DNA from 3 places in the Saccharothrix mutabilis subsp. mutabilis genome. Region 3 is predicted to be linked to each of the others. Evidence: riboswitches for the same ligand, from Rfam matches in the RefSeq annotation. Region 3 holds a riboswitch; each other region holds the start of a gene.
What was found. A riboswitch is a leader RNA that binds a small molecule or an ion and turns the genes downstream of it on or off. The one in region 3 is predicted to bind cobalamin.
Positions count from the first base shown of each region.

Region 1: another riboswitch for cobalamin. It lies ahead of cobN (cobaltochelatase subunit CobN); the one in region 3 lies ahead of ABD126_RS09750 (peptidase).
Region 2: another riboswitch for cobalamin. It lies ahead of ABD126_RS00690 (ribonucleoside-diphosphate reductase subunit alpha); the one in region 3 lies ahead of ABD126_RS09750 (peptidase).

Region 1 is NZ_BAAABU010000001.1:50,130-57,869, forward strand. Features, by position in the region: gene ABD126_RS00235 (cobalt-precorrin-6A reductase) at 1-663, shown strand, start outside; gene ABD126_RS00240 (precorrin-2 C(20)-methyltransferase) at 638-2,293, opposite strand; gene ABD126_RS00245 (precorrin-8X methylmutase) at 2,290-2,916, opposite strand; gene ABD126_RS00250 (hypothetical protein) at 2,913-3,920, opposite strand; cobalamin riboswitch at 3,927-4,066, shown strand; gene cobN (cobaltochelatase subunit CobN) at 4,097-7,720, shown strand.
Region 2 is NZ_BAAABU010000001.1:144,906-152,645, reverse strand. Features, by position in the region: gene ABD126_RS00720 (TetR family transcriptional regulator) at 1-127, shown strand, start outside; gene ABD126_RS00715 (TetR family transcriptional regulator) at 124-726, shown strand; gene ABD126_RS00710 (helix-turn-helix domain-containing protein) at 736-1,710, opposite strand; gene ABD126_RS00705 (helix-turn-helix domain-containing protein) at 2,148-2,993, shown strand; gene ABD126_RS00700 (DUF397 domain-containing protein) at 2,990-3,172, shown strand; gene ABD126_RS00695 (DnaJ family domain-containing protein) at 3,159-3,557, opposite strand; cobalamin riboswitch at 4,133-4,335, shown strand; gene ABD126_RS00690 (ribonucleoside-diphosphate reductase subunit alpha) at 4,533-6,662, shown strand; gene ABD126_RS00685 (ribonucleotide-diphosphate reductase subunit beta) at 6,659-7,657, shown strand; gene ABD126_RS00680 (GDSL-type esterase/lipase family protein) at 7,704-7,740, opposite strand, start outside.
Region 3 is NZ_BAAABU010000003.1:463,498-471,237, forward strand. Features, by position in the region: gene ABD126_RS09735 (ABC transporter ATP-binding protein) at 1-177, opposite strand, end outside; gene ABD126_RS09740 (CbiQ family ECF transporter T component) at 174-1,211, opposite strand; gene ABD126_RS09745 (hypothetical protein) at 1,208-2,056, opposite strand; gene ABD126_RS09750 (peptidase) at 2,053-3,375, opposite strand; cobalamin riboswitch at 3,466-3,607, opposite strand; gene ABD126_RS09755 (cytochrome P450) at 3,679-4,947, shown strand; gene ABD126_RS09760 (DMT family transporter) at 5,016-5,966, shown strand; gene ABD126_RS09765 (S8 family peptidase) at 6,081-7,259, shown strand; gene ABD126_RS09770 (SDR family NAD(P)-dependent oxidoreductase) at 7,311-7,740, opposite strand, start outside.

The DNA of each region.
Region 1 (7,740 bases), on a different contig from region 3:
CTGGTGGGCGGCCTCCGGGTGGTGTCGTCGCTGGCCGGGCGGGTGAGCGCGCCCCGGTTGCCCGTCGGCGAGGTGCGGATCGGCGGGTTCGGCGGGGTGGCCGGGCTGGTCGGCTACCTGCGGGCCGAGGGGGTGTCGGCGGTCGTGGACGCCACGCACCCGTTCGCCGGGGGGATCACCGCCAACGCCGCCGAAGCGTGCCGGGTGGCTGGGGTGCCGCTGCTCGTGCTGCGCCGGCCCGGGTGGGCGGCGGGCGCCGGCGACGACTGGACCTGGGTGGACTCGCCGGCCGACGCGGCGGCGGCGGTGGGGGAGCGCCGGGCGTTCATCACCACCGGGCGGCAGGGGCTCGCGGCGTTCCGCGGCGGGGTCGCCCGGACGGTGGACCCGCCCGAGCCGCCGGTGCCCGGTGTGACGGTCCTGCTCGACCGCGGCCCGTACACCGTGGCCGGCGAGGTGGCCCTGATGCGGGAACACCGCATCGAGGTGCTCGTGACCAAGGACAGCGGCGGCTCGATGACCGCCGCGAAGCTCACCGCGGCCCGGGAACTGGGCATCCCGGTCGTCGTGGTCCGGCGACCGCCCCTGCCCGACGGGGTCGAGGTGGTCGGGACGGTCGCCGAAGCCGTCGAGTGGGTCAGCCGGGGTAGCGGCGCGGGGTGAACACGGTCCCCCGGGCCGACACCCGCGTCTGCGACGACCCGATGAGCAGCAGGCACCGCATGTCCACGGTGGCCGGGTCGAGGTCGGCCAGGCGGACCACCCGGACCTCCTCCTCCGGCCCGCCGACGTCGCGGCCCACCACGACCGGCGTGTCCGGGGAGCGGTGCTCCAGCAGCAGGTCGCGGGCGCGTTCGACCTGCCACGTGCGGCTGCGCGAGGCCGGGTTGTAGATCGCCAGCACCAGGTCGGCGGCAGCGGCGGCGGCCAGGCGGGACGCGATGACGTCCCACGGCTTGAGGCGGTCGGACAGGGAGACCACGGCGTAGTCGTGGCCCAGCGGCGCCCCGGCGCGGCTGGCGACGGCGTGCGCGGCGGTCATGCCGGGCAGCACCCGGACCGGCACGTCGGCGAACTGCTCCTCCGCCGCCACCTCCAGCACGGCGCTGGCCATCGCGAACACCCCGGGGTCACCGGAGGACACCACGGCCACCCGCCGGCCCCGCTTGGCCAGGTCCAACGCGAACGCCGCCCGCTCGGACTCGACCTTGTTGTCCGAGGCGTGCTTGCGCTGGCGGGGGCCGGTGGATACGCGGTTCAGGTAGGTGACGTACCCGACCAGGTCATCGGCCGACGCGAGGGCCTGACGTGCTTCGGGGGTCAGCCACTCGGGACCCGCCGGCCCCAAACCCACCACGACCACCTCGCCACGCACCGAGCCGCCGGCCGCAGCGCCGTCCGCCGCCGAGCCGTCCGCTGCCGAGCCGCCTGCCGCAGCGCCGCCGCCCGCCGAGCCGCCTGCCGCAGCGCCGCCGCCCGCCGAGCCGCCTGCCGCAGCGCCGCCTGCCGCAGCGCCGCCGCCCGCCGAGCCGTCCGCCGCAGCGCCGCCGGCCGCAGCGCCGCTCCCCGCGTGGTCTGCCGGTGCGGGGGCTTTGCTCGGCAGGAGGGCCAGCGAGAAGTACGGCACCCCCTCGGCGTCCACTTCGGACAGTGGCGCGGTGCGCTGCTTGCCGGTGGTCGCGCGTTCGACGTACCAGGCCTCCGCCAGCCGCCCCGACCGCTCCAGCGCCTCCCGCACCCGCGGGAACGTCCGCCCCAGCTTCATGATCGCCACCGGGTCGCCGGTCGCCAGGTGCGCCGCCAACGCGTCCGCGGGCAGCGTCCCGGGCAGCACGGTCAGCACCTCGTCCCGCTCCACCAACGGCTTCCCGATCACCGCCGCCCCGGCCGACACCGACGTCACCCCGGGCACGACCTCCGCCGGGTACCGGTGCGCCAACCGCTTGTGCAGGTGCATGTACGACCCGTAGAAGAACGGGTCGCCCGCGGCCAGCACCACCACGGTCCGCCCCGCGTCCAGGTGCGCCGCCAGCCGCGCCGCGCACTCCTCATAGAACGCGTCGATCTCGCCCTGGTAGTCGTCGGTGTCCTCGGTCGTGACCGGGTACACCAACTGCTCCTCGATCTGGCCCTCGCGCAGGTAGCGGGCGGCGATGTTGCGGGCCACGCTGCGGCCGTGCCGCGCGCTGTGGAACACCACCACGTCGGCCTCGCCGATCAGCCGCGCCGCCTTGACGGTCACCAGCTCCGGGTCGCCCGGCCCCACTCCGACCCCGTACAGCCTGCCCGTCATTCTTCCTCGCTCGCGATCGCGTTGACGGCCGCCGCGGTCATGGCGCTGCCGCCCCGACGCCCGCGCACGACCAGGTACTCCAGGCCGAGGTCGTTGGCCGCCAACGCGTCCTTCGACTCCGCCGCGCCGATGAACCCGACCGGCACGCCCAGCACGGCGGCGGGCTTCGGCGCGCCCGCGGCCACCATGTCCAGCAGGTGGAACAACGCCGTCGGCGCGTTGCCGATGGCGACCACCGCGCCCGCCAGCCGGTCGCCCCACAGCTCCAGGGCCGCCGCGCTGCGCGTGTTGCCCAGCTCCGCCGCCAGGCCCGGCACGCGCGGGTCGGACAACGTGCACAGCACCTCGTTGTCCGCGGGCAACCGCTTGCGCGTCACGCCCGCCGCCACCATCTGCGCGTCGCACAGGATCGGCGCACCGGCCAGCAGCGCCGCCCGCGCGGAAGCCACCACGCCGGGGGAGTGGGCGATGTCCCGGACCAGGTCGACCATGCCGCAGGCGTGGATCATCCGCACCGCGACCCGCGCCACGTCCGCCGGCAGCCCGGTCAGGTCCGCCTCGGCGCGGATGGTCGCGAACGACTGGCGGTAGATCTCCGCGCCGTCCTTGATGTAGCTGGTCACCTGATCTCCTCGTACCCGTCGCCGGTCGCGACGTACTCCACCACGTCCCCCGCCGGCCGCCCGCACCGCCGCGCGCAGCCCGACCAGTGCACCCGGCCCGCGTGCGGCGTGCCGATCCACGCCGTGACGTCCGCCCGCACGTCCGACAGCGACTTCGCGCACCCCGGCCGCCCGGTGCACGCGCTCACCCCGTGCCACGGCGAATCCGACGAGGTGAACAGGCCCGTGGTGTCCGCCCCGACCGGCACCACCACGCTGCGCCACGGCGTGATCCGCACCGGCACTCCGGCGAGCAGCCGCGCGTCCAACCGACCCAACGGCACACCCGCCACGACGACGTCGCCGTGCACCCCGGGTGCGACCGGAGTCACAGTCGGGGGAATCCTCCCGGGTACCGGGGCGCCCAGGGCGTCCGTGATCTTCCGCACACCGGAGTCCACTTCGGACAGCCGCCAGGCGCTGCCGCGGATCTCCTGGAACAACCGGGAAGCCGTCACCACGGCCGCCACTGCATCGGTCACGCGCAGCCCGGAATCGGTTCCGGCCAGGAACAACGCGTCACCCACCAGGCCGATGTCACCGCCCAGCCCGCTGACCCCGGCACCCACCGTGACCAGGAACCGCCCCGGCAGGTCGGCCAACTCCGGCACCGCGCACAGCGCGCGGTCGATCCCGTCGACCAACCCCTGGTTGTCCTCCAGCGGCGCGGCGATGATGTTGCGCATCCGCTCGTGCGTCCGCGAGGGCAGCAGGCCGATGTCGGCCAGGAGCGCTCCCAGGACGTGCTCGGCGCCCGGCCGCAAGCCCCTGATCTGCACGTTCGCCCGCGAGGTCAGTTCCAGTGCCCCGTCGCCCAACTCCAGCGCGGCACCGCGCAGCGCGTCGAACTGCGCCGCCGACAGCGTCCCGCCGGGCACTCGGACGCGCGCCAGGCCGCCGTCGGCCGCCTGGTGCACGTCGACGGCGCCGGGGCACGCGTCGGGTCGTTCACGCTCCTGGGGCATGGGCTGGATGCTAACGCCCGTTAGGGTTGTCCCCGAACGGCGAAGCAACAGGAGGAAGCCGGTGCGAGTCCGGCGCGGTCCCGCCACTGTGACCGGGTGCGAGCCCGGGAGTCAGGAACTCCGCCCGCCGTCCCCTACGACCTGGGGCGAGGACCCCCGAGGGATGGAGCCCGCACGTGATCCTGCTGCTGTCGACCTCCGACACCGACCTGCTGTCCGCTCGCGCGAGCGGCGCGGACTACCGGCTGGGCAACCCCGCCCGGCTCACCGTGGACGACCTGCCCGCCCTGGTCGAGGGCGTGGACCTGGTGGTCGTGCGCATCCTCGGCGGTCGCCGGATGTGGGAGGAGGGCCTCGACTGGCTGCTGGCCGGCCCGCGCCCGGTCGTGGTGCTGGGTGGTGAGCAGAACCCGGACGCCCCGCTGATGGAGCTGTCCACCGTGCCGGGCGGGGTGTGCGCGGAGGCGCACGCCTACCTGGCGCACGGCGGTCCGGCGAACCTGGCGGAGCTGTTCAACTTCCTGTCCGACACCGTCCTGCTGACCGGTTTCGGCTTCAACCCGCCGACCGCCGCGCCGAACTGGGGCGTGCTGGAGCGGCCTCCGGCCCCCGCTTCGATCGTCGCACCGACCACCGACGATTCGGCCGCCTTGTCGCCGGAGGAGTTGTCGCGGCGTCCCGTGGTGGCGGTGTTGTACTACCGGGCGCACCACGTGGCGGGGAACACCGCGTTCGTGCACGCCCTGTGCGACGCGATCGAGGCCAAGGGCGGCCGGCCGCTGCCGGTCTACTGCGCGTCGCTGCGCACCGCCGAGCCCGAGCTGCTCGCCGAACTCGGCAAGGCCGACGCCCTCGTGGTCACCGTGCTCGCGGCCGGCGGCACCAAGCCCGCCACCGCGTCCGCCGGCGGCGACGACGACGCGTGGGACGTGGGCGCGCTCGCGGCGCTGGACATCCCGATCCTCCAGGGGCTGTGCCTGACCTCCAGCCGCGCCGCGTGGGACGAGAACGACGACGGACTGTCCCCTTTGGACACCGCCACGCAGGTCGCCATCCCCGAGTTCGACGGCCGGATCATCACCGTCCCCTTCTCCTTCAAGGAGATCGACGAGGACGGCCTGACCGTCTACGTCGCCGACCCCGAGCGCGCGCTGCGCGTGGCGGGCATCGCCGTGCGGCACGGCAGGCTGCGGCACATCCCCAACGCCGACAAGAAGATCGTCGTCATGCTGTCGGCCTACCCGACCAAGCACTCCCGCATCGGCAACGCGGTCGGCCTGGACACCCCGGCCAGCGTCGTGCGGCTGCTCAAGGCGTTGCGCGACAACGGCTACGACATCGGCGACGACCTGCCCGGCGTCGCCGACCTCGACGGCGACGCCCTGATCCACGCGCTCATCGCCGCCGGCGGCCAGGACGTCGACTGGCTCACCGAGGAGCAGGTCCAGGGCAACCCGGTCCGCATCGCCGCCTCCGCCTACCGCGAGTGGTTCGCCACGCTGCCCGACGAGACCCGCGAGGAGATCGAGCGGCACTGGGGGCAGGCCCCCGGCGAGCTGTTCGTGGACCGCTCCCGGGACCAGGACGGCGAGATCGTGCTGGCCGCCCTGCGGTCGGGCAACGTCGTGGTCATGGTGCAGCCGCCGCGCGGCTTCGGCGAGAACCCGATCGCCATCTACCACGACCCGGACCTGCCGCCGAGCCACCACTACCTGGGCGCGTACCGGTGGCTTGAGTCGGAGTTCGGCGCGGACGCCGTCGTGCACGTCGGCAAGCACGGCAACCTGGAGTGGCTGCCCGGCAAGGCCGTCGGCCTGTCCGCCGGCTGCGGCCCGGACGCCGCGCTGGGCGACCTGCCGCTGGTCTACCCGTTCCTGGTCAACGACCCGGGTGAGGGCACGCAGGCCAAGCGCCGCGTCCACGCCACCCTGGTCGACCACCTGGTGCCGCCGATGGCCCGCGCCGACAGCTACGGCGACATCGCCCGGCTGGAGCAGTTGCTGGACGAGCACGGCAACATCGCCGCGATGGACCCGGCGAAGCTGCCCGCCATCCGCGCCCAGATCTGGACGCTGATCCAGGCCGCGAAGCTCGACCACGACCTGGGCATCGAGGACCGGCCGCACGACGCCGAGTTCGACGAGCTGATCCTGCACGTGGACGGCTGGCTGTGCGAGGTCAAGGACGTCCAGATCCGTGACGGCCTGCACGTGCTGGGCGAGCCGCCGACCGGCGAGACCCGCGTCAACCTGGTGCTCGCGATCCTCCAGGCCAAGCAGATGTGGGCCGGCCAGGTCGCCGCGCTGCCCGGCCTGCGCGAGGCCCTCGGGCTCAAGGACTCCACCCGGACCTCGGTGGACGCCGTCGAGGCCGAGGCCCGCGCGCTGGTGCAGGCGATGGAGGACGCCGGCTGGGACCCGGCCGCCGCGCGGACGTTGACCGACGACGAGGACGTGGCGCGCATCCTGGAGTTCGGCGCGCTGGAGGTCGTGCCGCGGCTGGCGCGCACCACCGACGAGCTGGCCAACACGCTGCACGCGCTCAACGGCGGGTACGTCCCGGCCGGGCCGAGCGGGTCCCCGTTGCGCGGCCTGGTGAACGTGCTGCCGACCGGCCGCAACTTCTACTCCGTGGACCCCAAGGCGGTGCCGTCCAAGCTGGCCTGGGAGACCGGGCAGGCCATGGCGGAGTCCCTGCTGGAGCGCTACCGCGCCGACCACGACGGGCAGTGGCCGCCGTCGGTGGGCCTGTCGGTGTGGGGCACCAGCGCGATGCGCACCGCCGGTGACGACATCGCGGAGGTCCTCGCGCTGATGGGCGTCCGGCCGGTGTGGGACGACCAGTCCCGCCGCGTCACGGGCCTGGAACCGATCCCGCTGGACGAGCTGGGCCGTCCGCGCGTCGACGTGACGGTCCGCATCTCGGGCTTCTTCCGCGACGCGTTCCCGCACGTGGTGGCCCTGCTGGACGACGCCGTGCAGCTCGTCGCCGCCCTGGACGAGCCCGCCGAGGACAACTACGTCCGGGCGCACGCCCAAGCGGCCGAGGCCGAGCACGGCGACCGCCGCCGCGCCACCCTGCGCATCTTCGGCTCCAAGCCGGGCGCGTACGGGGCGGGCCTGCTGCCGCTGATCGACAGCCGCAACTGGCGCGACGACGCCGACCTCGCCGAGGTGTACGCGGTGTGGGGCGGCTACGCCTACGGCCGCGAGCTGGACGGCGTCGAGGCGCGCACCGACATGGAGAGCGCGTACAAGCGGATCGCGGTGGCGGCCAAGAACATCGACACCCGCGAGCACGACATCGCCGACTCCGACGACTACTTCCAGTACCACGGCGGCATGGTCGCCACCGTCCGCGCGCTGACCGGCAAGGCCCCCGCCGCCTACGTCGGCGACAGCACCCGCCCGGACGCCGTCCGCACCCGGACGCTGCACGAGGAGACCAACCGCATCTTCCGCGCCCGCGTGGTCAACCCGCGCTGGCTCGCCGCGATGCGCAAGCACGGCTACAAGGGCGCGTTCGAATTGGCCGCGACCGTGGACTACCTGTTCGGCTACGACGCGACCACCGGCGTGGTGGCGGACTGGATGTACGAGCAATTGGCCGCGAGCTACGTGCTGGACCCGGAGAACCGGAAGTTCCTCTCGGAGTCGAACCCGTGGGCGTTGCACGGCATTTCGGAGCGGCTGCTGGAGGCGGCGGACCGGGGGATGTGGGAACACCCGGAACAGGAGACGTTGGACGCCTTGAAGGCGGTTTACCTGGAGACCGAAGGCGACTTGGAAGACGGTCGCTGAAGTATTTCCACGTCGCGGCG
Region 2 (7,740 bases), on a different contig from region 3:
CCTGGTGGCGATGGCCGTGGACGGGCCGTCGGGCGGTGCGCGGCAGGTCGCGGACGTGTGGCGGACGTGGCTGCCCGCCGTCGCCCAGCCCTCGGTGTACGCGACGCTGCGGATCACCCCGAGATGACCGTGGCCGCCCAGGGTGCCCGCACGCGCGCCGCGCTGGTGGCCGCGGGCACCGACCTGTTCGACCGGCACGGGTACGACAACACGTCGTTGGACGCGGTGTGCCGGAGCGTGTCGGTGACGAAAGGCGCGTTGTACCGGCACTTCCCCTCCAAGCAGGCGTTGGCGGTGGCGGTGGTCGAGGAGTACTTCCGCCGGTGGCACGTGGTGCGGGCCGAGTGCGAGGCGCGGGTGGGTCCGCTGCAGGCGCTGGTGGACCTGACCCACCGCATGGCGGAGCTGACCGGGACGGACCCGACCGTGCGCGTGGGCGTGCGGCTGCTGTTCACCAGCGAGCTGTTCGACCTGTTGGCGGGCCTGCACTTCAGCAGCCTCACCACCACCGCCCGCGACCTCCTCCGCCAGGCCGCGGCGGCGGGCGAGCTGAACCCGGACCTCGACCCGCGGCGGGAGGCGGAGGCGATCGCGGCGGCGGTGGTGGGCACGCAGGCGTTGACGGTGATCACGAAGACCCGCACCAACACCCTCTCCACGATGTGGCACCACCGCCTGAACCACCTGGTTCCGCCGGCGAGCCGCGGCCTCTACCGCGTCGGGTGACGCGGCGGGTCAGGCGGCGTCTCGCGTGTCGTCGCCGGTCGGGCGTGTCGGGGGGCCGGCCGGCGGGGTGCGGTGGCCCTCGGCGGACAGGTGGTCGAGGTGGGTGCGGTGGCCCTCGGCGGACAGGTGGTCGAGGTGGGTGCGGAGGCGTGAGCCGGTGATGGCGGACCGGTGGAGCTTGTCGAAGGCCTGCACGTGGCCGCGCACGTCGTCCGGGTCGGTGATCACGACGTTGCCCGCGAGCAGGCCGAAGACGACCATCGACTCGTCGTAGACGTGGAACCCCGCGTCCGGCACGTCCACCCGGGTGAGCCACGGGATCACGCCCAGCTCGACGGTCGGCGCGAGGCTGATCTCGCGCAGCCACGGCCAGTTGTCCGGGTCGGAGCGCAGCGCGCTCTCGGACAGCACGACGACCAGCCGCCGGTCGCGGTCGGGGGTGCGGAGCAGCTGTGGCGGGAGGCTGGTCAACGCGAGGATGCGGACGGTCCGCGCCGCCGCCTCGGCCCGCGCGACCACGACCTGGCGCCCGGCGACCCCGCGGTGCACGACGGCCCGCCGGTGCGCGGCCTCGCGGACGACCTCCTCGGCCAGTGAGATCAGCCTCTGCCGGGTCTCGGGCGCGGTCCGGTAGACGTCGGCCAACCGAGCCACGTCGGCCACCTTGGGCACCAGCCGCCCGGTCTCCACCTTGGACACCTTGGACTGGCTGATCCCGGCCAGGTGCCCCGCCGCGGCGCCCGTCAGCCCCGAAGCCAGGCGGGCGCGCAGCAGTTCGGTGGACAGCTCCTGCCGTCGCGCGCGGGCGTCGCGGACGGGCAGCAGCGGCTTGCGGGGTGGTCGGTGGCCACGTCCGCGCAGGCGGACCCCTTGGGCGATCAGGGTGCTGCGGACGGTGCTGTAGGACTTGCCGGTGGCGGCGGCCAGCGCCCGGATGGTCTGGCCCTTGGCGTAGCCCTTGACGACCGTCGTCGTGAAGTTCATGCGGAGTCCCTCCTCGGCAGGGCGCGGCTGTGCACGGGCAACACGAACGCGCCCGCTCGCGTGCCCGGTGGGGTGGTGGATCCACGCTGCACACGTGCACGCGCGTGACGGGCAGGCACAACCCTCGTGCCCGCGATCGGCCGACGACGCGCCCGCCCGACGACGCGCGCTGCCAACCGGGCCACCAGACGCGGCACGCCAGGCACGGCGCAGCAGGCACGGCGCGGCTTCCGCGTTCTGCGCGACACGGCTTCCGCGGCACGGCTTGCGCGGCACGGCAGGCAGCCGCCCCGATGATCCTCCCCCGGAGTCCTCACCCGCGACGTTAACCTGCACGTGCAGGCTGCACGAGTACACCTTCGAGTGAAGAAAGTCCTGTGCCACAGGACTTTGCGGCACACTCACAACAACAGCGGAGGTCCGGCGAGAGGTGAACCATGCCCGGGAACGGTGCGAGTCCGACGGCGGCCAAGCGGCGGCTCGGGCAGGCGTTGGCGCGGTTGCGTGAAGCGGCGAACGTCAGCCAGGAGCACGCCGCCAAGGTGCTGGAGTGCTCACCGGCCAAGGTCCGGCGCATCGAGGTCGGCGACGTGGCCGTCCGGCAGGCCGAGCTGACCCTGCTGCTGGACCACTACGGTGCCACGCGCCAGGCCCGCGAGCCCATCGAGGAACTCGCGCGGGAAGCGCGGAAACGCCGTCCCCGCACGAACTTCGGCACCGTCCTGCCCGGTTTCTTCCGCAGGTTCCACGCCCTGGAGCAACTCGCGACGGAAGTCCTGCGCTACCAAGCGGAACTGGTCCCCGGCCCGCTCCAGACCGCCGACTACGCCCGCGCCGTGCTCACCGCCCACCCGGGCCGTCCGGCCGAGGAGGTCGAGCGCCTGGTCGAGGCCCGGTTGTCCCGCCTGGACCGCGTCACCGACGGCGAGCAGCGACTCCACGCCGTGCTGCACGAAGCCGCCCTGCGGGCCACGGTCGGCACCCCGGACACCATGCGTGCGCAACTCCGCCACCTGCGGAAGCTGTCCGGCCTGCCGAACGTGACCCTCCAGGTCCTCCCGCTGGACGCGCCCGCCCACGCCCTGACCGGCTACCCGTTCGTCCTGCTGCGGATCCCCGACAGCGACCCGGTCGTGTACCTGGAGGCCCTGACCACCGCGACGACCGTCGAGAATCCCGCGCACGTGGCGAGTTACGAGGAGGCGTTCGACGCGCTCCGCCAGGCGGCCCTGCCCCCGACCCGGAGCGTCACCCTGTTGAACGCCTTGGAGAAGTCCCGGTGAGCGGCCGGGTCGCGTGGCGCAAGTCGAGCCGCAGCGGCGGCACCGGCGGTGATTGCGTGGAACTGGCCCACACCCGGTCCGCGGTCCTCGTCCGCGACTCCAAGAACCCGGACGGCCCGAAGCTGGTCTTCACTCCCGCGCATTTCGCGGGTTTCCTCAACGCGCTCAGGAACGGCTGAGCCGCCACTCGCGCACGACGTGCTCGACGTCGAACGGCATCATGTTCAGCGGCGGGCCGGACAGCGGCTTGCGGATCGCCTCGGTGATGCGGGCGTTGATCTCGCCGAGGATCCGCCGCACCTCGTCCTCGGTGCCCGCCGCCCCCGCCGCCGCACGCGCTTCGGCCGCTTCCTTGCGGAGTTGCAGGGTCGGGGGCAGCATCGTGCCTTCTTCGCGGCGGACCTTGTCCTTGACCCACCAGAGTTCGTCGTGCGGCTCGGAGAGGCCGGCGAGCGGCTTGCCGGCGCCGGGGAGGTCGTCGAACTCGCCCTTGTCCTGAGCTTCGCGAATCTGCCGCTCCACCCACGTCTCGAACCCGACCCCGGCGGGCTTGCGCTGAGTCATACCCACGACGGTACCCGCGACCACCCACGCCCGGCCGCCTCCACGACGGTGCCGGCGGGGGTCGATGCGGCAGGGGGCACGAGCGGGGAGCGGCTGGCATCGGTGGTGGCCGGACGGCCAGGCCGGGCGGGCGGTGCGGCGAGGGCGGTGCGGCGAGGGTGGGCGTGGCGGCCGGGCGGGCGTGGCGGCGAGGCCGCGCGGCGAGGCGACACAACGGGCCGGCGCGGCGGGCTGGCGGGGCCGCGCGGGCGGCCGGCGGCGGGCGGCGGGCGGCCGGCGGCGGGGCTGCGCGTGGGGCGGCGGGGCGGGGCGGGCTGCCGGGTGGGCGGTGGTGGGGCCGGGCGATGCTGGGGCATGGGTGCGGGGTTGGGGTGAGGTGGGGGCGTTGCGCGTTGTTCGGCGCGTTCCGAAGGTCCCCCTGCCGTGCCCGCCCGCTCCATATCACGGGACGTGCGGAGGGCGGAGTGGTTCCCGATCCTGCATGTCACTCGATCGGGTACACCCACCTCCCTTACCAGATTCGATCATACCAACACACCACCTGGGGCCCATTCCCGCCACCCGGCACAACATGTAGTGTCCAGCGCGCTGGTGGTTCACCGTCCTACCCGGTGAGGCAAGAGGGAACCCGGTGTGAGTCCGGGACTGCCCCGCAGCGGTGAGCGGGAACGACCGCCGTCAGACGAGCACTGGGTCCAACGGGCCTGGGAAGCGACGGCCAGTAGGTGTGTGCACGGTGCCCGCGAGTCCGAAGACCTGCCACCCGTGCGCGCGCCGGACCTCGGCGTGCGGTCTGGTCCTGCTCACGAGGAGAGAGCCTTGACCGTTGTCGACGCGCGGCCGTTGGACGGCCTGCGTCTTGAGTTGGCGCGACTCGCCGCCGACCTGCCCGATGTTCGCACCGACCGGGTCCTCCGGTTGGTTGAAGCCGGGGCAGGAGCCGAACAGCAAGAGCAAGAGCCAGAGCAAGAGCGAGTGGCTCGGGAGTTGGCGGTCAGGGGCGCTGCTGCCCTGACGGCCACTGATCCGCAGTACTCCAAGCTCGCCGCGCGGCTGCTGGCCGGGACCATCCGGGCCGAAGTCGGAGACCATCGACGCTTCTCCGCGAGTGTGGAGCTGGGATCCCGACTGGGGCTGCTGTCGGAACGGCTGGCCGGGTTCGTCGCTCGGCACGCCGACGCCCTGGACGACACGATCGACGAAGCCGCCACGGACCGGTTCGAGTACTTCGGGCTCAAGACCGTCTACGACCGCTACCTGTTGCGCCACCCCGAAAAGCGCACGGTCATCGAAACGCCCCAGCACTTCTTCCTGCGCGTCGCCTGCGGGCTGTCGGAGACCGTCGAGGAGGCGCGGGAGCTGTACGCCCTGCTCTCCCGCCTCGACTACCTGCCCAGCTCCCCCACCCTCTTCAACGCCGGCACCCGCCACCCGCAGTTGTCGTCGTGCTTCCTGCTCGACTCGCCCCGCGACGAGCTCGACTCGATCTACCACCGCTACGCCGAGGTCGCGCGGCTGTCCAAGTTCTCCGGGGGCATCGGCGTCTCGTGGACCCGCGTCCGGTCCCGGGGCTCGCTCATCCGCGGCACCAACGGCCGTTCCAACGGCATCGTGCCGTGGCTGCGCACCCTGGACGCCTCGGTCGCCGCGGTCAACCAGGGCGGCCGGCGCAAGGGCGCTGCCTGCGTCTACCTCGAACCCTGGCACGCCGACGTCGAGGAGTTCCTCGAACTGCGCGACAACACCGGCGACGAAGCGCAGCGCACCCACAACCTCAACCTGGCCCTGTGGGTGCCCGACGAGTTCATGCGGCGCGTCGAGGCCGACGACCCCTGGTCGCTGTTCGACCCCAAGGACGTCCCGCACCTGACCGACCTCTGGGGCGCGGACTTCGACGCCGCCTACCAGCGGGCCGAACGGCAGGGCCTGGCCAAGCGCACCCTGCCCGCCCGCGCCCTGTACGGCCGCATGATGCGCACCCTCGCCCAGACCGGCAACGGCTGGCTGACCTTCAAGGACACCGCGAACCGCACGTCCAACCAGACCGCGGTCCCCGGCAACGTCATCCACCTGTCCAACCTGTGCACCGAGATCCTGGAGGTCACCGGCGACGACGAGACCGCCGTGTGCAACCTCGGCTCGGTCAACCTGGCCCGCCACACCACCCCCGACGGCATGGACTGGGACCGGCTGCGGGCGACCGTCCGCACGGCCGTGAAGTTCCTCGACCGCACGATCGACCTCACCTACTACCCCACCCCGGCGGCGGGCGGCGGCAACCGGCGCTGGCGGCCGATCGGCCTGGGCGTGATGGGCCTCGCGGACGTGTTCTTCCAGCACGGACTCGCCTTCGACGCGCCGGAAGCGCTGGAACTGTCCACCGGGATCGCCGAAGAGATCGCGCTGACGGCGTTCGAGACCTCGGCGGACCTGGCCGAGCGGCACGGTCCGCACCCCGAGTTCGGCGCCACGAGGGCCGCGCGCGGCGTGCTGCACCTCGACCACTTCCCGCACGCCGACCCGCGGCAGCCCGAGCGCTGGCGGCGACTGCGCGAGAAGATCGCCCGGCACGGCCTGCGCAACTCGCTGGTCGTGGCCATCGCGCCCACCGCCACCATCGCGTCCATCGCGGGCTGCTCGGAGTGCATCGAGCCGGTGGTCTCCACGCTGTTCAAGCGCGAGACCCTGTCCGGCGAGTTCCTCCAGGTCAACCCGTACCTGGTGCGCGACCTCAAGGCCCTGGGCCGCTGGGACCAGGCCACCCGCGACGCCATCAAGCGGGCCGACGGCTCGGTCCAGGGCCTGGACCTGCCGGCCGACCTCAAGGCCCGCTACCGGACCGCGTGGGAACTGCCGCAGAAGGCGTTGATCGACCTCGCCGCCGCGCGCACCCCGTACGTCGACCAGGGGCAGTCGCTGAACCTGTTCTCGGCCTCCCCCACCATCGGCAAGCTGTCCTCGATGTACGCCTACGCCTGGCGCGCCGGTCTCAAGACCACCTACTACCTGCGCTCCCGGCCCGCGACCCGCATCAACCAGACCACCGTCGCGGCCAAGTCGACGTGCGACCTGGAGAACCCCGAGACCTGCGAGGCCTGCCAGTGACGCTCCTCGACCCCGGCATGGACCTGACCCTGCGCCCCATGCGCTACCCGGACTTCTACGAGCAGTACCGGGCCGCCATCCGCAACACGTGGACGGTCGAGGAGGTGGACCTCGCCGCCGACGTCGCCGACCTGGCCCGCCTCACCCCCGCCGAGCACCACCTGGTGCACCGGCTGGTCGCGTTCTTCGCCACCGGCGACTCGATCGTGGCCAACAACCTGGTGCTCAACCTCTACCAGCACGTCAACGCGCCCGAGGCCCGCCTCTACCTCTCGCGCCAGCTGTTCGAGGAGGCCGTCCACGTCCAGTTCTACCTGACCCTGCTGGACACCTACCTGCCCGACCACGACGAGCGGGCGCGGGCGTTCGCCGCGATCGAGCACATCCCGTCGATCCGCGCCAAGGGCGAGTTCTGCTTCAAGTGGATCGACTCGATCAACGGCCTGGCCGAGCTGCGCACCCGCGCCGACCGCCGGGCGTTCCTGCTCAACCTGATCTGCTTCGCCGCGTGCATCGAGGGCCTGTTCTTCTACGGCGCCTTCGCCTACGTGTACTGGCTGCGCTCGCGCGGCCTGCTGCAAGGCCTCGCCACCGGCACGAACTGGGTGTTCCGCGACGAGTCGATGCACATGAACTTCGCGTTCGGCGTCGTGGACACCGTCCGCGCCGAGGAGCCGGAGCTGTTCGACGACGCGTTGCGCGCCGAGGTGACCGCCATGCTGCGCGAGGCGGTCGAGGTGGAGTTCCGGTTCGCCCAGGACGTGTGCGGCGGCGGTCTGCCCGGTATGAACGCCCGGGACATGCGCGAGTACCTGTCGTACGTGGCCGACCAGCGGCTGGTGCGGCTGGGCCTGGACCCCGTGTTCGGGGCGGCGAACCCGTTCCCGTTCATGGAGTTGCAGGACGTGCAGGAGCTGACCAACTTCTTCGAACGGCGCGCCTCGGCCTACCAGGTGGCGGTGCCGGGCACGGTCGCGCTGGACGAGGACTTCTGAGGCGGTGCTGCCGGTCGCGCTGGGGTGCGCGACCGGCAGCGTCCACTCAGGACCCGCAGACCGGCGCCGGGGTCCAGCCGGCC
Region 3 (7,740 bases):
GCCGCCGGTGAAGTGGGGGACCAGGCCGTTGACCGCGCGCAGCAGGGTGGACTTGCCCGCGCCGGTCCGGCCCACGACCAGGCACAGCTCGCCCTCGGGCACCTCCAGGTCCACTCCGGACAGCGCCGGGGCGGGGGTGCCGGGGTAGGTGAAGGTGACGTCCTCGAACCGGATCATGGCTTCTTCCGATCGGCGATCAGCACGGGCGCGAGCGCGCACAGCAGTCCCAGCGCGGGCAGCGGCGGCAGGTCGGGCGCGGTCAGCGGGACGGTCGGCATGACCAGGTCCGGCCCCAGGACCGCCGTCACCGCCGCGACCAGGCCGGACGCGACGACCAGCGCCTCCCGCCGCCCCCACGTGTCGGGCCGGTACCGGCTGCGGCGCACCCGCCGCGACCCCGTCCACAGCCCGGCCGCCGCCAGCGCCGCGCCCACCGCGAGCATCGAGAAGCCCGCGGTGCCGTTGTCCAGCAGCGCGTACGCGCCGACGCACAGCCCGAGCAGGCCGCCCAGCACCAGGAACCCGGTCAGCACCCGGGTCCGGGTGGGCAGGCCCGCGTTGCGGCCGTAACCGCGCGAGTCCATCGCCGCCGCCAGCACCAGGGACCGCTCGAACGCGTCCTCCAGCACCGGCGCCAGCAGCAGCTTCACCGCCCGCACACCGCGCACGACGTCACCGCGCAACGCCCGCGCCCGCCGCACCGACCGGGCGCTGGCGACCAGCTGCGGCGCGACGGTCATCGCCACCACGACCGCCACGCTGACCTCGTAGAGCGCGGCGGGCAGCGACCGCAGCAGCCGCTTGGCGTTTGCCAGGGCGTTGGCCGCGCCCACACAGCACAGCAGGGTGGCCAGTTGCAGGCCCTGGCACAGCGCGAACACCAGGCCTTCGGCGGTCAGCGGTCCGCCGAGCCGGATGCCGCGCGCCCAGTCCGGCAGCGGCACCTCGGGCAGGTCCAGCAGGACGGTCGGCCCGTCCACCCCGCCCAGCACGACGTGGAACAGCACCCGGACGCCCAGCACGGCGAGCCCGAACTTGAAGAACACGCCGTAGGAGTCCGCCCACGGGCTGTCCTGGCGGCAGGTGACGGCGACGAACCCGGCGACCGCGACGACCAGGCCCAGCACGACGGGGTTGGTGGCCCGGCTCGCGACGACCGCCAACCCCAACGCCCACAGCCACCACGCGCCGGGGTGCACCGCCCCACTCACGAACCGCTGCCGCCGGCCGACTCGGCCCGCCGCCGGGCGACCCACCAACCGGCCGCGCCCAACGCGGCCATCACGCCGACGCCGAGGATCAACCCGACCGGCACGCCACCGCCCTCCGACGACTGCCCGGCTGTCGGCACCACGCTCGCCGACGCCGCGCCGGGGCTGGTCGGCCGCCCGGTCTCGCTCGCGGAGGTGGCGGGGGTCGGACCGGTCGCGGTGGTCTGGCCCGCCGCGGCGTCGCTGCTCGTCGGTGCGGGCTGCCCGGCGCTCGGTTGCCCGGTCGGCTGCCCGGCCCCCGGCTGGTTCGGCGCGGGCTGGCCCGGCGGCTGTGGCTGCGGCTGCGGTTGTGGCTGTGGCTGTGGTTGAGGTTGTGGCTGGGGAGCGGGGGCGGGTGGGGCGGTGCCGGGCTGTCCGCCCGCGCCGAAGGCCCACCCCTCGACACTGCCGGGCGCGGGGTCGTAACCCGACGCGCCGGCGCTGCTGTAGCTCCACGACCCGCCGGGCGTGCCGTGCCAATAGGACCAGTAGGCCGTGTTCGGCGCGGCGTTCGCGCACTGGTCACTCTCGGGAGCCCCGTTGATCCGGCACACGAACCCGGGCTGCCGGCTGGCCAGGTCGAAGGCGAACCCCGCCCCGCCCAACGCCGCCAACCCGCTGGCCGGGTCGCCCGGAGCGCAGCCGGTCCGCACACCGCCGCCCAACGACCCGAAGTCCACGACCACGGTCACCCCGGAACACCCCGCCGCCGACGCCGGGACGGGCGCGCCGAGCAGCACCAACCCCAGCGCCACCAGCGGCGCGGACCACCGGGGGACCACCGGCGGCGCGAGTGGCAGCCTCATCGGCGGACAGGGGCGACGCGGCGGCGGCCCAGCACCAGGGCCAGCGCGCCGGCGACGACGAGCAGCGTGCCCAGCCACAGCGCGGGCGTGACCGGCACACCGGTGCGGGCCAGCACCTCGGGCTGCTGCGCCTGCGGGCCGGCCGGCGCGGGCGGGGTCGCGACCTCCGTGGCCGGGGCGGTGCAGTCGAGCACGGGCGCGGCGGCCTTCGCCCGCGCCGAGGTCAGGGTGGCGAAACCGGTGCCCACCAGGCCCAGCACGGCCTGCGCGGTGGCGCGGTTGGCGTTGGCGGGGGAGAAGCCCTTGGCGTCGTAGGCGATCGCGCCCGTGTTGGCGTCGCCGCAGCCGACCTGGAGCGCCCTGAGGTAGGCGACCGCCTTGTCCGCGGCGGCCGTCGAGCCCGCCACGCGCAGCGCCTGCGCGGCCAGGCCGGTGGTGTTGGCGTTGGTCGTGGTGCCCGCCTCACCCTTTTGCAGCACGTCGATGAACCCGCCGTCGGCCTGCTGCTGCTCGACCAGCCACTTCACGCCGGCGGCGGCGACCTTGGCCGGGTCGGTGGCCTCCTTGGCCGGGTCGGCGGCGTCCTCGGCCGGGTTGGCGGCGTCCTTGGCCGGGTCGGCGGCGTCCTCGGTCGGGTCGGCGGCGGCCCGCTCGGCCGGGTTGACGGCGAGGAGGGCTTGGACGGCCATCGCGGTCGCGTCCACCTGCGGCACGCACGTGGCCGCCGCCAGCTCCAGCGGGAACCCGCCGCCGGGGCAGGCGCTCTTCGCCAGGTAGTCCACGGCGGCCTCGGGCGCGGTGCCGTGCCGCTCCAGCGCGAGGACGGCGAAGGACTGGCTGAAGCCGTTGCTGTAGTCGCCGGGGTAGGGCGACTTGTCGGAGAACCGGCCCGACGGCGTGAGCAGCGAGTTCAGCCCGGCGATCAGGTCCACGCCGCCGAACGCGGTCGGGTCCTCGCCCCGGACCTGCGCCGTCAGGGCCAGCTTGGCGTAGGCGCCGGCGTAGGAGGTGTCCTTGGGGTCGCCGAGGTAGCCGGGCAGCACCGCGGGCTTGGCCAGCCACGCGGTCGCCTTGAGCGCGTTGTCCTCGGCGACGCCAGCGGCGGCGAACGCCAGCACCGCGTCGATCGTGCCGCCGTGGTCGGGGTAGAGCTTGCCGCCGTAGTCGACCTCGAACCGCTCGCCGTCGACCAGTTGGCGGGCCAGCCAGCCCGCGCCGGCCCCGGCGGGTGAGGTCGTGACCTGTTCGGCGTAAGCGGGGGTGGCCGCGAACACCGACAGCGCGGCGGCGGCGACGGCGGCGGTCCGTCTGATCGACATGGTGCGACCTTTCCGGGGGTGGACGTGAGCGGACCCCGGACAGCCGTGAGACGACCCCCAGGCTCCGACCCGCTGACCTCGACGGGTGTCTGGAGCGTTGCGCGCATGGCAGGCGTTCGGGCTCGTCCGGGTGGACCTACCGTTGCGGGTCAGCGCCGGACTTCGACCGGCTTCCCCCGCACATGCGCGATTGCAGATCGTCTGTCAGACGACACAGCGTGTCAATCCGCCTGTAGCGCGATGCTCCTCACCCTCTGCAACCGTTACCGTCGGTCGATCAATCCTGGGGAAGAGGGGTGTGGGATGGCGACTCTGGCGTCGGTGCGCGACGGCCTTGTGGCGTGGGTCGCACGGCGTTCGATCACGCGTTGGGTCATGGGGAGGATCGGTTCACGCGCGTTGTCGCTGCTCCCGGACCGGGCGCTGGTGCCGTTGAAGCGCGACGGGGTGGTTCCCGTGCCCGAGTTGGAGCGGATGCGCGAGTCCGGCCCGATCCACCGGCTCCCGGTGCCGTTCGGCGTCCGGGTGTGGTTGGTCACGGGCCAGGACGAGGCGAAAAAGGTGCTTTCCGACACAGACGCGTTCAGCAACGACTACGCGCGGCTGGGTGCGGCGGTGGGGCGGGTCGAGCAGACCCCGGGTGGTCTCGGGTTCGCCGACCCGCCGGACCACACGCGGCTGCGCAAGCTGCTCACGCCCGAGTTCACGATGCGCCGGCTGGCGCGGCTGGTGCCGCGCATCGACGAGATCGTGACCGAGCGGCTGGACGCGATGGAGGCCGCCGAGGGGCCGGTGGACCTGGTGCAGGAGTTCGCGCTGCCCATCCCGTCGCTGACGATCTGCGAGCTGCTGGGCGTTCCGTACGAGGACCGGGCGCGGTTCCAGGAGTTGGCGGCGGCGCGGTTCGACCTGTTCGGGGGTGCGACGCAGGCGCTCGGGGCGATCTCCGAGTCGCTGAAGTACATGGAGCAGATCGTCCGGCGGGAGCGGAGGAACCCGGGTGACGGGCTGATCGGCATGATCATCCGCGAGCACGGGGACGAGGTCAGCGACGAGGAGCTGGCGGGCCTGGCCGACGGCGTGCTCACCGGCGGGTTCGACACCACCGCGAGCATGCTGGCGCTGGGCGCGATCGTGCTGATGAGCGACCCGGAGGCGCGGGCGCGGATGGCCGACGACGACGCGGCCGTGGGCCCGGTGGTGGAGGAGCTGCTGCGGCACCTGACGGTGGTGCAGGTGGCGTTCCCGCGCTTCGCCAAGCACGACATGGTCATCGCGGACACGCCGATCCAGGAGGGTGACGTCGTGGTGGTGTCGCTGGCCGCGGCCAACCGCGAGGGCCTGGACAAGCTCGACTTCGACTCGGCGCGGAAGGTGTCGCAGCACCTGGCGTTCGGCTACGGCGCGCACCGCTGCGTCGGGGCGGAGCTGGCGCGGATGGAGCTGCGGGCCGCGTACCCGGCGTTGCTGCGGCGGTTCCCGCACCTGCGGATGGCCGCCGAGCGACCGCCGTTCCGCACGGCGTCCATCGTGCACGGTGTGGAGGCGCTGTGGGTCCACACGCGACCGTGAAGTAGCGCTTAACGCGACTCAAGAAGCCTTCACTTTTTCTGATGGGTGCCGTGGGGCACCTTGAAGGCATGACGAGTCGATCGGTGTTGCGGACGGGCGTCCTGGCCCTGCTGTGGGGGTCCTGCTTCCTGTGGATCGAACTGGCCCTCACCGGCCTGACGCCCGTCCAGCTCACCGTGATCCGCTGCGCGCTGGGCGCGGCGGTGCTGCTCGTGCTCGCCCGCGCGGGCGGTCAGCGGCTGCCGCGCTCGCCGCGCACGTGGGGGCACCTCGCCGTGGCGGCGCTGTTCTGCAACGCCCTGCCGTTCGCGTTGTTCGCGATCGGGCAGCAGAGCGTGGACTCCGGGGTCGCGGGCGTGATCAACGCGACGACCCCGCTGTGGTCGCTGCTCATCGGCCTCGCGTTCGGCCTGGACCGGGACCTGCGGCCGGTCCGGTTGACCGGGTTGGCGCTGGGCTTCGCCGGCGTGGTGCTGATCTTCGCGCCGTGGCAGCGGAACGGCCTGATGAGCCTGGGCGCGCTGGCGCTGCTCGGCGCGGCGGCCAGCTACGCCGTCGCCTTCACCTACATGGGCCGCCACCTGGTCGGCAAGGGCGGCCCGATGGCGATCTCCGCCGCCCAGTTGACCGCGGCGACGGCGTGGAGCGCGCTCGCCCTGCCCACCTCGGGTCCGGCGCACCCCAACGTGACCGCGGTCGTGGCGGTGGTCGTGCTCGGGATCTTCGGCACCGGGGCGACCTTCGTCCTGAACTACCGGATCATCGAGGACGAGGGTCCGACGGCCGCCGCGACGGTCGGCTACCTGTTGCCGGTGGTGTCCGTGGCGCTGGGCGCGATCGTGCTGGGCGAGCCGCTGACGGTCCGGATCGTCGTCGGGATGGCGGTAGTCCTCGCCGGCGTCGCCATGACCCGCCTGGCGGCTCCCAGGCGGCCACAAGACGGGTCCGGTCCTCACCAGTTGCCGGTTATGTCCACTCAGCGTGAGCGTGGCGGCGGCTATTCAGTGGATGACCGTTGACCGGCGGTGAGACGCTGATCAGGCTGCTGGGTTGAACCCCGGACGAGTGAAAGTCCGCTCCGTCAACCCTGCGGCGGAGCGCACGCGTCCGCGGGTGACCCGAGGAGCCGATCAGTGCGCCCTGCCATCAGAACACTCGCCGTCCTCGCCTCCGCCGCGACCGCCGCCACCATGGCGACCGGTCTCGCGAACGCCGAGCCGCACCAGGCGCGGATCGTCACCGCCGCCGCGACCGCGACGGCCACGCCGATCAAGGACAGCTACATCGTCACCGTCGACCGCTCCGCCCGCGGCCTCACCGCCGCGGCCGCGGCGGCCGGCGTCACCCCGACCCACGTGTACGACTCCGCGTTCACCGGGTTCGCCGCCAAGCTCACCCCGGGCCAGCTGCGCAAGCTCAGCCGCGACCCGTCGGTCAAGCTGATCGAGCAGGACATGGTGGTCACCGACGCGCTCGACGCCACCCAGACCAACCCGCCGTCGTGGGGCATCGACCGCATCGACCAGCGCAACCTGCCGCTGTCCAACAGCTACACCTGGAACGTCAACGGTTCCGGCGTGCACGCCTACATCATCGACACCGGCATCACCCCCGGCCACCCGGACTTCGGCGGCCGGGCCACGTTCGACTACAACGCCATCGACACCAACAACACCGACTGCCAGGGCCACGGCACGCACGTGGCGGGCACGGTCGGGTCGAACACCTACGGCGTGGCCAAGGGCGTCCGGCTGCACGGCGTGAAGATGATGAACTGCTCCGGCAGCACCACCACCTCCGCGGCCATCGCGGCGATCAACTGGGTGACCGCGAACGCCCAGAAGCCGGCCGTGGCCAACACGTCGTGGAACTACCCGGCCACCGCGAGCCTGGAGACCGCGATCCGCAACATGATCTCCTCCGGCGTCTTCCTGGCCACCTCGGCGGGCAACACCGGCGCGAACTCGTGCGACCGCCTGCCGCGCAAGGTCGAGACGGCGTCGGTGGTGGCGTCCTCGGAGCGGACCGACGCCCGGTCGTCGTTCTCCAGCACGGGCGCGTGCGTCGACCTCTACGCCCCCGGCGGCTCGATCGTCTCGACGCTGAACACCGGCGGCAGCGGCGCGAAGTCCGGCACGTCGATGGCCACCCCGCACGTCGCGGGCGTCGCGGCCCTCTACAAGGCGCGTTACGGTGACGCGTCGTCGGCGACCGTGCACAACTGGATCAACAGCACCGCCACGCCGAACGTGGTCAGCGGCGGCACCACGGGCGGCACGGTCAACCGCCTGCTGTTCACCAACGCCCTGTGATCGTCCCCGGCGCGCGGGGGGACCAGCCCTCACCCCGCGCGCCGGGGAACCCTAGGGCCCCAGGACCTTGGCCAGGTGCTCGGCCAGCACGGTGACGTGGGGGAGGTCCACCATCGACAGGTGGTCACCGGGCACCGGCACCACTTCCAGCTCCCCGCACGCGTCCGCCCAGCCCAGGTCGTCGTCCTCCTGGCGGCGCAGGTAGCGGGGGTCCAGGACGGTGGTCAGCGTCTCCCGTTCACAGGCCCGGTAGAACACCACCCGGCCGGGGAAGTGCCGGGGCGAGTACCGCTCGGCCGCGCGGGCGTCGAGGTAGGACGTCTTCTGGTGCCGCAGGGCCCCGGCGGAGATGCCGACCTCGGCGGCCACCATCGCGGCCAGCACGGCGTCGACCTGCCCGACGTCGTCCAACCCGGCCAGCTCCGCCCACGGCAACTCGACATCGGCCCCGTAGGTGTCGCGGATGTGCCCCACGAACCGC